Regions from separate parts of the Pseudomonas sp. Hz4 genome, predicted to be linked through region 2. Evidence: predicted binding sites of a transcription regulator. Region 2 holds the regulator's gene; the other holds the start of a gene.

Region 1 (5,586 bases), 2.7 Mb from region 2:
TGCTCGGCGCCCTGGAGTTTCCGGTGCTGTCGATCGACATGGGCGGCTCGATCGTCGCGGCCAACCGCGCAGCGGCGCAGTTGCTCGGGGTGCGGGTGGATGAGGTGCCGGGGATTGCGCTGTCGCGTTACGCCGAAGATTTCGACTTGCCGGAACTGGTGCGCGCCAACAAATCGCGGATCAACGGGCTGCGGGTGAAGGTCAAGGGCGACGTGTTTCTCGCCGACATCGCGCCACTGCAATCGGAGCATGACGACAGCGAAGCCATGGCCGGCGCGGTACTCACGCTGCACCGCGCCGACCGGGTCGGTGAGCGCATCTATAACGTGCGCAAGCAGGAGCTGCGCGGTTTCGACAGTATTTTCCAAAGTTCGAAGGTGATGGCCGCCGTCGTGCGCGAAGCCCGACGCATGGCGCCGCTGGATGCGCCGCTATTGATAGAAGGTGAAACCGGTACGGGTAAAGAGTTGCTGGCGCGGGCCTGCCACCTGGCGAGTCCGCGTGGGCAATCACCCTTGATGGCGCTCAACTGCGCCGGTCTGCCGGAATCCATGGCTGAGACGGAGCTGTTCGGCTACGGCCCCGGCGCTTTCGCAGGGGCGAGGGCAGAAGGCAAGCTCGGGCTGCTGGAACTGACAGCGGGCGGTACGCTGTTTCTCGATGGCGTCGGGGAAATGAGCCCGCGCTTGCAGGTGAAATTGCTGCGTTTCCTGCAGGACGGTTGCTTCCGTCGTGTGGGCAGCGATGAAGAGGTTTATCTGGATGTTCGGGTGATCTGCGCGACCCAGGTCGACCTGTCCGAATTGTGCGCGCGCGGCGAATTTCGTCAGGATTTGTATCACCGCTTGAACGTGCTTTCGCTGCACATCCCGCCACTGCGCGAATGCCTCGATGGGCTTACGCCGCTGGTGGAGCACTTCCTTGATCAGGCCAGTCGGCAGATCGGTTGCCCGCTACCGAAACTGGCGCCGGCGGCGATGGAGCGGCTCAGTCACTACCATTGGCCGGGCAACGTGCGACAGTTGGAAAACGTGCTGTTCCAGGCCGTTTCCCTGTGCGAAGGCGGGACGGTCAAGGCCGAGCATATTCGCCTGCCGGATTACGGCGTGCGTCAGCCACTTGGCGATTTCTCGCTCGAGGGCGGGTTGGACGAGATTGTCGGGCGCTTTGAGAAAGCGGTGCTGGAGCGCTTGTACTCCGAGCATCCGAGTAGTCGGCAGCTGGGCAAGCGCCTGGGTGTTTCCCACACCACCATTGCCAACAAACTGCGTGAATACGAAGTCGGTAAAGACAACACCTGACTGATCGTTCCAACGCTCCGCGTGGGAATGCAGCCCGGGACGCTCCGCGTCCCAAGAGCGGACGCAGAGCGTCCATTGAGGCATTCCCACGCGGAGCGTTGGAACGATCAGTGTCCAGGCTGATCCTTGCCACTTACCGGCATAACACCGCCGGTTTTTCGTCTTCGATACATTTCCCCAATCCCCGCAAAACCCCTCAAGTCCCTTGTTTGCCGGGCGCCAGCGCCGCCAGAAAAAAGTTGGTCTGCAAATTGCTTATCGCTTAGCAGTACAGCAGTGGGCGGCAAACGTCCGGCATGCAGAGGAAAGAGTGTGGACAAGTACCTTTATGTGGCAATGACCGGCGCCAGCCAGAATGCACTGGCGCAGAAGGCTCATGCGAACAACCTGGCGAACATCTCCACCAACGGTTTCCAGAAAGACCTGGAGCAGGCTCGTTCGATGCCGGTGTTCGGTGACAGCTTTCCGGCGCGTGCGTTTGCCTTGTCCGAACGTCCGGCCACCGATTTCTCCCCGGGCGCGCTGGTGGAAACCGGTCGAGACCTCGATGTCGCGGTGCAAGGCAATGGCTGGATCGCCGTGCAGAACCCTGACGGCGGCGAAAGCTACGTGCGCACCGGCAGCCTGAACGTCGACGCCCTGGGCGTGCTGCGGGCCGGCAATGGTATGCCGGTGATGGGCAACGGCGGGCCGATTGCCGTGCCGCCCGAGCAGCAAATCGAAGTGGGCGAGGACGGCACCATCAGCATTCGTGCGATGGGCGAAGGTCCTCGCGTGATGGCCGAAGTCGACCGCATCAAACTGGTCAACCCTGACTTCAAGAACATGACCAAAGGCCTGGACGGTTCGATCCACACCAAGGACGGCAAGCCGGCGCAAGCCGATGCCAACGTCAAGCTGGTGTCTGGTTTCCTCGAGTCGAGCAACGTTAATGCCGTGGAAGAAATGACCTCGGTGCTGGCCTTGGCCAAGCAGTTCGAACTGCACATCAAAATGATGAACACCGCCAAAGACGATGACCAGGCCATGGCTCGGGTCTTGCAGATCAGCTAATTATCAGAACGTCGCGCCGTAAAACAGGCGCACGAGGAGAATCGAATGCTTCCGGCTCTATGGGTTGCCAAAACAGGTCTGTCCGCCCAGGACACTAACCTGACGACCATTTCCAACAACCTGGCCAACGTGTCGACCACGGGTTTCAAACGTGACCGCGCCGAGTTCCAGGACTTGCTCTACCAGATCAAACGCCAGCCAGGCGCCCAGTCGACCCAGGACAGTGAACTGCCGTCGGGTCTGCAATTGGGTACCGGTGTGCGCATCGTCGGCACCCAGAAAAACTTCACCGCCGGCAGCCTGCAAACCACCGAGCAGCCGTTGGACATGGCCATCGACGGTCGCGGTTTCTTCCAGATTCTGCAGCCGGACGGCACCACGTCCTACACCCGTGACGGTACTTTCCACCTGGATTCCAACGGTCAGATCGTCAACGCCAGCGGCTTCGCCCTGGAACCGGCCATTGTCATCCCCAACGATGCCCAGACCTTCACGGTCGGTCGCGACGGCACCGTGTCCGTCACCGTTGCCGGCAACCCGGCATCCCAGGTGATCGGCAACCTGCAAACCGCCGACTTCATCAACCCGGCCGGTCTGCAGGCCGTGGGCAACAACCTGTTCCTGGAAACCGCGGCCAGCGGCGCGCCGCAAGTCGGCACCCCAGGCCTGGCCGGTTTCGGCACCACGCTGCAGAACACCCTGGAAACCTCCAACGTCAGCACCGTTGAGGAGATGGTCAACATGATCACCACTCAGCGCGCTTACGAGATGAACTCCAAGGTGATCTCGACCGCCGACCAGATGCTCTCGTTCGTAACGCAGAATCTGTAATCAAGTCTATGAGGCGGCCATGAGGTCGCCTGCAACACCGTGAGGTAGGGTCATGAATCGCTTTGTATCTGTTCTGGCACTGAGTGGGGCCGTCGTGCTCGCGGGCTGCGTTGCCCCGCCGCCCAAGCCCAATGACCCTTACTACGCCCCGGTGTTGCCGCGCACACCGTTGCCGGCTGCCGCCAATAACGGCTCGATCTATCAGGCCGGTTTTGAACAGAACCTGTACAGCGACCGCAAGGCATTCCGGGTGGGCGACATCATCACCATCACCCTGAACGAACGCACCCAGGCCAGCAAGAACGCTAACTCGCAAACCGCCAAGAACAGCAAGACCGACATCGGCCTGAGCTCGTTTTTCGGGGGCGGCCTGAGCACCAGTGACCCCGTGGGCAGCGGTAGCCTGAGTCTGGACGTCGGTTACGAAGGCGACCGTGCGACCAAGGGCGACAGCAAGTCCGGCCAGAGCAACAGCCTGACCGGCTCGATCACGGTGACCGTCGCGGACGTGTTGCCCAACGGCATCATCGCCGTGCGCGGCGAGAAGTGGCTGACCCTCAATACCGGCGATGAGCTGGTACGGATTGCCGGGCTTGTTCGGGCCGATGACATCGCCACCGACAACACCGTTTCGTCGACGCGCGTCGCCGATGCGCGGATCACCTATTCGGGCACCGGTGCGTTTGCCGACGCGAGTCAGCCAGGCTGGTTCGACCGTTTCTTCCTCAGCCCGCTGTTCCCTTTCTAGGTGGCTACGTTGAACTTCAAACACCTGATGGTGGCCGCCCTGTTGCTGTCCGCGGCCTTCAACGCTCAAGCCGAGCGGCTGAAGGACATCGCCAGTATTTCCGGCGTGCGTTCCAACCAATTGATCGGCTACGGCCTGGTGGTCGGGCTTAACGGCACCGGTGACCAGACGACGCAGACGCCGTTCACCCTGCAGACGTTCAACAACATGCTCTCGCAGTTCGGCATCAAGGTGCCGCCGGGTTCAGGCAACGTGCAGTTGAAGAACGTCGCGGCGGTGTCGATCAGTGCCGACTTGCCGGCGTTCGCCAAGCCGGGTCAGCAGGTCGACATTACCGTAGCGTCCATCGGTAACTCCAAGAGCCTGCGCGGCGGCACCTTGCTGCTGACGCCGCTCAAGGGTATCGACGGCAACGTTTACGCGATCGCTCAGGGCAATCTGGTGGTCGGCGGTTTCGATGCCGAAGGTCGCGATGGTTCGAAAATCACCGTCAACGTTCCGTCGGCCGGTCGTATCCCCGGCGGTGCATCGGTTGAGCGTTCGGTGCCGAGCGGTTTCAACCAGGGCAACAGCCTGACCCTGAACCTCAATCGTTCGGACTTCACCACGGCCAAGCGCATCGTTGACAAGATCAACAGCATGCTCGGCCCTGGCGTTGCCCAGGCCATCGACGGCGGCTCGATTCGTGTCAGCGCGCCACTCGATCCGAGCCAGCGGGTCGACTATTTGTCGATCATCGAGAATCTAGAAGTCGACCCGGGTCAGGCGGTGGCGAAAGTCATCATCAACTCCCGTACAGGTACCATTGTGATCGGCCAGAACGTCAAGGTTTCCCCGGCCGCCGTGACCCACGGCAGCTTGACCGTGACCATCACCGAAGACCCGATCGTCAGCCAGCCCGGCCCTCTGTCCAATGGTCAGACGGCGGTCGTGCCGCGCTCGCGGGTCAACGCCCAGCAGGAAGCCAAGCCGATGTTCAAGTTCGGTCCGGGCACCACCCTCGACGAAATCGTGCGTGCGGTGAACCAGGTCGGCGCGGCACCGGGTGACTTGATGGCGATCCTCGAAGCACTGAAACAGGCCGGCGCATTGCAAGCCGACCTGATCGTGATCTGAGGACGACGACCATGGATATGCGCAAGGGCGGTTTGGGTGTCAGCAGCAACGATTCGGGATCCTATTCGGACCTCAATCGTCTGAACCAGCTCAAGGTCGGCGACAAGGACAGTGACGCGAACATGCGCAAAGTTGCGCAGGAATTCGAGTCGCTGTTCCTTGGTGAAATGCTCAAGTCCATGCGCTCGGCCACCGACGCGCTGGGCCAGGACAATCCGCTCAATACGCCGGCCGCCAAGCAATACCAGGAAATGTACGACCAGCAGTTGGCCGTTTCCATGTCCCGTGAGGGCGGTGGTATCGGTCTGGCTGACGTGCTGATGCGTCAAATGTCGAAGAATAAACCGTTGGCCCCCGGCGAGGCCGCTGCCGCGTCAGCCGCCAAGCAAGCTGCCGCGAAAGCCGCCGTGGAAACGCCGATTGCCGCCGGTACGGTCGCCACCAACGGGCCGCTGTCGCGCCTCAATGGCGAGCGTCCGTTGTGGGCTTCGCGTTCGGTGAAGTCGCCGGCAAATGCGGGCGAGGGCGCTCATCACA
Region 2 (5,586 bases):
CGCGCACCCATCGTTTGCTGCCTATCGATGCCGTATCGCCTACGCCTCTACATCATGGAGTGCATTGAAAATGGCTTTTACCCTGCCTGCCTTGCCATACGCCTACGACGCCCTGGAACCGCACATCGATGCGCAGACCATGGAAATCCACTACACCAAGCACCACCAGACCTACATCAACAACCTCAACGCTGCGGTCGAAGGCACCAAGTTTGCCGAGTGGCCGGTGGAAAAACTGGTGGCCAGCATCCAGCAGTTGCCGGAAAAGCTTCGTGCGGCAGTAGTCAATCAGGGCGGCGGTCACGCCAACCATTCGCTGTTCTGGGAAGTGATGGCGCCCAATGGCGGCGGCAAACCTGAAGGTGAATTGGCAAGCGCGATTGAAGAACAGCTCGGCGGCCTCGACAGTTTCAAGGATGCCTTCACCAAAGCCGCGCTGACGCGTTTCGGCAGCGGCTGGGCCTGGCTCAGTGTGACGCCGCAAAAGACGTTGGTCGTTGAAAGCGGCGGTAATCAGGACAGCCCGTTGATGATTGGTAATACGCCAATCCTCGGCCTGGATGTTTGGGAGCATGCGTATTACCTGCGTTATCAGAACCGTCGCCCGGAATACATCAACGCGTTCTACAACGTGATCAATTGGCCTGAAGTCGCTACGCGCTATCAGGCTGCATTGGTTTAAGACTTCTACAAAAACAATCCAAGGCTGGCTATGGGCACTGGAACACTGGCGATCGGAAGTGGCCGAATGTTTCGTTACGCATTCGGATCGCTGTTACTGCTGGCGGGCATGACGTTATTGGTTGCTCAGGGGCTGGCTTGGCTGGACCTCGAGCCGAAACTGCTGCGCGCGCTGCAAGGCGGGGCGATCTGCGCCTTGGGCACTGCCTTGGGCGCGGTGCCCGTGCTGGTGATTCGGCAGATGCCCCAGGCGGTCAGTGATTCGCTGCTTGGCTTCGGGGCCGGGGTAATGCTCGCGGCGACAGCGTTTTCGTTGATTGTTCCGGGAATCTCAGCCGCAGAAAACCTGGGGCTGACGCCTTGGGCGGCCCGCGGACTGATCAGTTTCGGCATCATGCTGGGTGCGTTCGGGCTGTTTCTTGTGGATCGAAAGGTCTCTGGGGCCAGTCCGAAAATGTGGGTCGGCACCCTGGAACGGCCAGTGATTCCACCGCGAATCTGGTTATTTGTGTTTGCGATCATTGCCCACAACATCCCCGAAGGCATGGCGGTTGGTGTGTCGGCGGGTGGTGGCATGCCCGACGCTGATAGCCTGGCCATGGGCATCGCCTTGCAGGATGTGCCGGAAGGTCTGGTAATCGCGCTGGTATTGGCCGGGGCAGGGATGTCGCGGGTCAAGGCGTTCCTGATGGGTGCTGCATCAGGTCTGGTTGAACCGGTCTTCGCGCTGTTGTGCGCTTGGCTGGTGAGCCTGGCCGAATTGTTGTTGCCCTTGGGGTTGGCACTGGCGGCCGGGGCAATGTTGCTGGTAGTCACCCATGAAGTCATTCCCGAGTCGCGCCGCAATGGGCACGACAAGCTTGCAAGTCTTGGGCTGCTGATCGGGTTTTGCTTGATGATGGTGATGGATACAGCGCTCGCCTAGGCGAGCGTTACTCGCCTTCGCCGAAGTAGTCGTTGATCAAAGCCACCAATGCCTGCAGCGCCTCATCAGCCTTTTCGCCTTCGGTACTCAGGTAGATCCTGGTGCCCTTGCCAGCCGCCAACATCATCATTGCCATGATGCTTTTACCGTCGACCGTGGATTCCGGCGTGCGTCCTACTCTGATCGTGCAATCCTTGAACTCACCGGCGACGCCAACGAATTTTGCAGAAGCGCGGGCATGCAGGCCCAGCTTGTTGATGATTTCAATTTCCAGAGCAGGCATCGCGGTGTGAATCCTTTAGCTGAGGTCGCGGTGGCGAACCTGGACGTTCTTCAGGGATTTTTGCAGGGCCTGGCCCAGACGTTCGGTCAGGTACACGGAACGGTGATGTCCGCCGGTGCAGCCAATGGCAATGGTGACATAAGCGCGGTTACTGGCGGCAAAGCGTGGCAGCCATTTAAGCAAGTATGTGGAAATGTCCTGGTACATCTCTTCGACATCCGGCTGTGCCGCCAGGTACTCGGCGACCGGTTGATCGAGCCCGGAATGATCGCGCAACTCCGGCTTCCAATAGGGATTGGGCAGGCAACGCACGTCGAACACCAGATCAGCGTCCACCGGCATGCCACGCTTGAAACCAAAAGACTCCACCAGAAACGCAGTACCGGGCTCCGGCTGGTTCAGCAGGCGCAGCTTGATGGTATCGCGTAGCTGATACAGGTTCAGGCTGGTGGTGTTTACTTTGAGATCGGCGAGGTCGGCAATCGGCCCGAGCAGGCTGGTTTCATCGTTGATGGCTTCGGCCAGCGAGCGATTGGCATTGCTCAGCGGGTGCCGTCGGCGGGTTTCCGAGAAGCGTTTGAGCAAGGTTTCTTCGTCGGCGTCCAGATAAAGCACATCACACTGGATATGCCGGCTGCGCACTTCTTCCAGCAGCTCGGGAAACCGCGACAAGTGACTTGGCAAGTTGCGCGCATCGATAGACACGGCAACCAGCGGTTGTGCCAGCTCGGTGTGAATCAACGCGCGTTCGGCCAGTTCCGGCAGCAGGCCGGCGGGCAGGTTGTCGATGCAGTAGTAGCCGTTGTCCTCGAGGACATCGAGCGCGGTACTTTTACCTGAGCCGGAGCGGCCACTGACGATGATCAAACGCATGATTAGTGACCGTTTTGCTCGTCCAGGACAACCTGATACAAGGCTTCATTGCTCGGAGCGCTGCGCAGTTTTTCGCGCACTTCCTTGCGATCGAGCATGCTGGCGATCTGGCGCAGTAGCTCCAGGTGCGCGTCGGTGGCCGCCTCCGGGACCAGCAGAACAAACAGCAGGTCAACCGGGGCGCCGTCGATGGCGTCGAAATCGATAGGGGCGTCGAGGTGCATCAAGGCGCTGATGGGCGAGTTGCAGCCCTTCAGGCGACAGTGGGGGATGGCGATGCCGTTGCCAAAACCGGTGGAACCGAGTTTTTCACGGGCGACCAGACTCTCGAAGACATCCTGCATCGCCAAATCCGGCACTTCGCGGTGGATAAGGTTGGCAATTTGCTCGAGGGCTTTCTTTTTGCTGCCGCCCGGCACGTTCACGAGGGAACGGCCGGGGGTCAGGATGCTTTCAAGTCGGATCATGGGTTGGGAGTGTTAACGACCGGTTGCGCCCTGGAGGAGGCTCTGGGTCTTTTCCTTATGCTTTTTGAGTTGTTTATCCAGCTTGTCGGTCAGTGCGTCGATCGCCGCGTACATATCGGTATGCTCCGCGTTGGCGACCACTTCATTGCCGGGAATATGCAGCGTGGCTTCGATTTTCTGCTTGAGCTTTTCGACCGTCATCGTGACTTGCACGTTGGTGATCTTGTCGAAATGCCTCTCTAATCGTTCGAGTTTTTCGCCGATGTAGGTGCGAAGAGGTTCGGTCACTTCCAGTTGGTGTCCACTGATGTTGACTTGCATACAGCTCTCCTTCGTTGCCAGTGCATAAAGCGGCAGGCAGAAATGCCTGCCACTGGAACGCTGTGGCGTGGCTCTACATCAACCGCTTGCGTTCGCTCGAAGGCGCGATCCCGAGGGATTCGCGGTACTTGGCGACGGTGCGGCGAGCCACCTGAATGCCTTGTGCCTCCAGTAAACCAGCGATCTTGCTGTCACTCAACGGCTTTTTCTGATTTTCCGCGGCAACCAGTTTTTTGATGATCGCTCGGATCGCCGTGGACGAGCATTCACCGCCCTCTGAGGTGCTGACGTGGCTCGAGAAAAAGTATTTCAGTTCATAGATGCCCCGTGGGGTATGCATGAACTTTTGCGTGGTCACCCGTGAAATTGTCGACTCATGCATGCCCACCGCTTCGGCGATGTCATGCAGGACCAGCGGTTTCATGGCTTCGTCGCCGTATTCAAGAAAGCCGCGCTGATGCTCGACGATCTGGGTGGCTACTTTCATCAGGGTTTCATTGCGGCTTTGCAGGCTCTTGATGAACCAGCGGGCCTCTTGCAACTGATTGCGCATGAAGGTGTTGTCGGCGCTGGTGTCGGCGCGTCGCACGAAACCGGCGTATTGAGCGTTGACCCGCAGCCGCGGTACGGATTCCTGGTTCAGTTCCACCAGCCAGCGCTCGTTGTCCTTGCGTACGATCACGTCGGGAACGACGTATTCGGCTTCGCCGGACTCGATTTGCGAGCCTGGACGCGGGTTGAGGCTCTGGACCCGTTCAATCACTTGGCGCAGCTCATCTTCCTTGAGCTTCATGCGACGCATCAGCTGGCTGTAATCGCGGCTGCCGAGCAGGTCGATGTAATCGGTGACCAGGCGTTTGGCCTCGACCAGCCAAGGGGTCTTGACGGACAACTGACGCAATTGCAGCAGCAGGCATTCGCCCAGGTTACGGGCGCCGATGCCAGCGGGTTCGAATTGCTGGATGCGGTGCAGGACGGCTTCGATTTCGTCCAGTTCGATGTCCAGTTCCGGATCGAAGGCTTCGAGAATCTCCTCGAGGGTTTCGTCCAGGTAGCCCTGATTGTTGATGCAGTCGATCAGGGTCACGGCAATCAGGCGATCAGTGTCGGACATCGGTGCCAGGTTCAGTTGCCACAGCAAGTGGCTTTGCAGGCTTTCGCCGGCCGATGTACGGGTGGTGAAATCCCACTCGTCGTCATCGTTGCTCGGCAGGCTGCTGGTGCTGGTCTGGTAGACGTCTTCCCACGCGGTGTCGACGGGCAGTTCGTTGGGAATGCGCTCGTTCCAGTCGCCTTCCTCGAGGTTGTCCACCGTCGGGGCGGTTTCCTGGTAGGAGGGTTCCGAAACATCGGCGTTGGGAGGCTGTTCGGCTTTGTCGGCCAAGGGGTCGGCGTTATCGAAGTCGTCGCCTTCTTCCTGGCGTTCGAGCATCGGATTGGACTCCAGGGCCTCCTGGATTTCCTGTTGCAGGTCCAGGGTCGACAATTGGAGCAGGCGGATGGCCTGTTGCAGCTGCGGTGTCATCGTCAGCTGCTGGCCCATTCTCAAGACTAGCGATGGTTTCATGGCAGGGGCTTAACACCTTATTCGCCGGCGCGCATGCGCCATCCACTACAGGGCGCCGGAGCGCCAAACATAAGCAAATTATATGCCTGAAACTGCAACGTTTGCCTAGAGCGCTGTAACAATAAAAAAGTATTCATTTTTATCGAGACAAGCGCTCGGTCGACTGGCCAGGCACCTCAGTGCTTACAGGCGGAACTCATGACCCAGATACACTTCCTTGACCAAGTCGTTGGCCAGGATGGTGGCAGAGTCACCCTCGGCAATCAGTTGGCCATCGTTGACGATGTAAGCGGTTTCGCAAATATCCAGGGTTTCACGGACGTTGTGGTCGGTGATCAATACGCCAATGCCCTTGGCCTTGAGGTGATAGATGATCTGCTTGATGTCGCCCACCGAAATCGGGTCCACGCCGGCGAACGGTTCGTCGAGGAGGATGAATTTCGGGTTGGTGGCCAGTGCCCTGGCGATT

The links. Region 2 encodes sigma-54, which starts transcription at its own class of promoters, with help from an activator protein. Its sites were predicted from a motif close to ANTGGCATNNANNTTGCTNT; they were not measured.
Region 1: the regulator sigma-54 is predicted to act here: its motif matches at 1,540-1,559, upstream of ACYZTR_RS20490 (flagellar basal body rod protein FlgF).

Annotation. Positions count from the first base shown of each region.
Region 1 is NZ_CM142719.1:4,490,741-4,496,326, reverse strand. It holds gene ACYZTR_RS20495 (sigma-54-dependent transcriptional regulator) at 1-1,301, shown strand, start outside; gene ACYZTR_RS20490 (flagellar basal body rod protein FlgF) at 1,614-2,354, shown strand; gene flgG (flagellar basal-body rod protein FlgG) at 2,400-3,185, shown strand; gene flgH (flagellar basal body L-ring protein FlgH) at 3,238-3,933, shown strand; gene ACYZTR_RS20475 (flagellar basal body P-ring protein FlgI) at 3,961-5,049, shown strand; gene flgJ (flagellar assembly peptidoglycan hydrolase FlgJ) at 5,061-5,586, shown strand, end outside.
Region 2 is NZ_CM142719.1:1,198,339-1,203,924, forward strand. It holds gene ACYZTR_RS05290 (hypothetical protein) at 1-68, shown strand, start outside; gene ACYZTR_RS05295 (superoxide dismutase) at 71-682, shown strand; gene ACYZTR_RS05300 (ZIP family metal transporter) at 713-1,606, shown strand; gene ACYZTR_RS05305 (HPr family phosphocarrier protein) at 1,614-1,889, opposite strand; gene rapZ (RNase adapter RapZ) at 1,905-2,762, opposite strand; gene ptsN (PTS IIA-like nitrogen regulatory protein PtsN) at 2,765-3,229, opposite strand; gene hpf (ribosome hibernation-promoting factor, HPF/YfiA family) at 3,242-3,550, opposite strand; gene ACYZTR_RS05325 (RNA polymerase factor sigma-54) at 3,624-5,117, opposite strand; gene lptB (LPS export ABC transporter ATP-binding protein) at 5,301-5,586, opposite strand, start outside.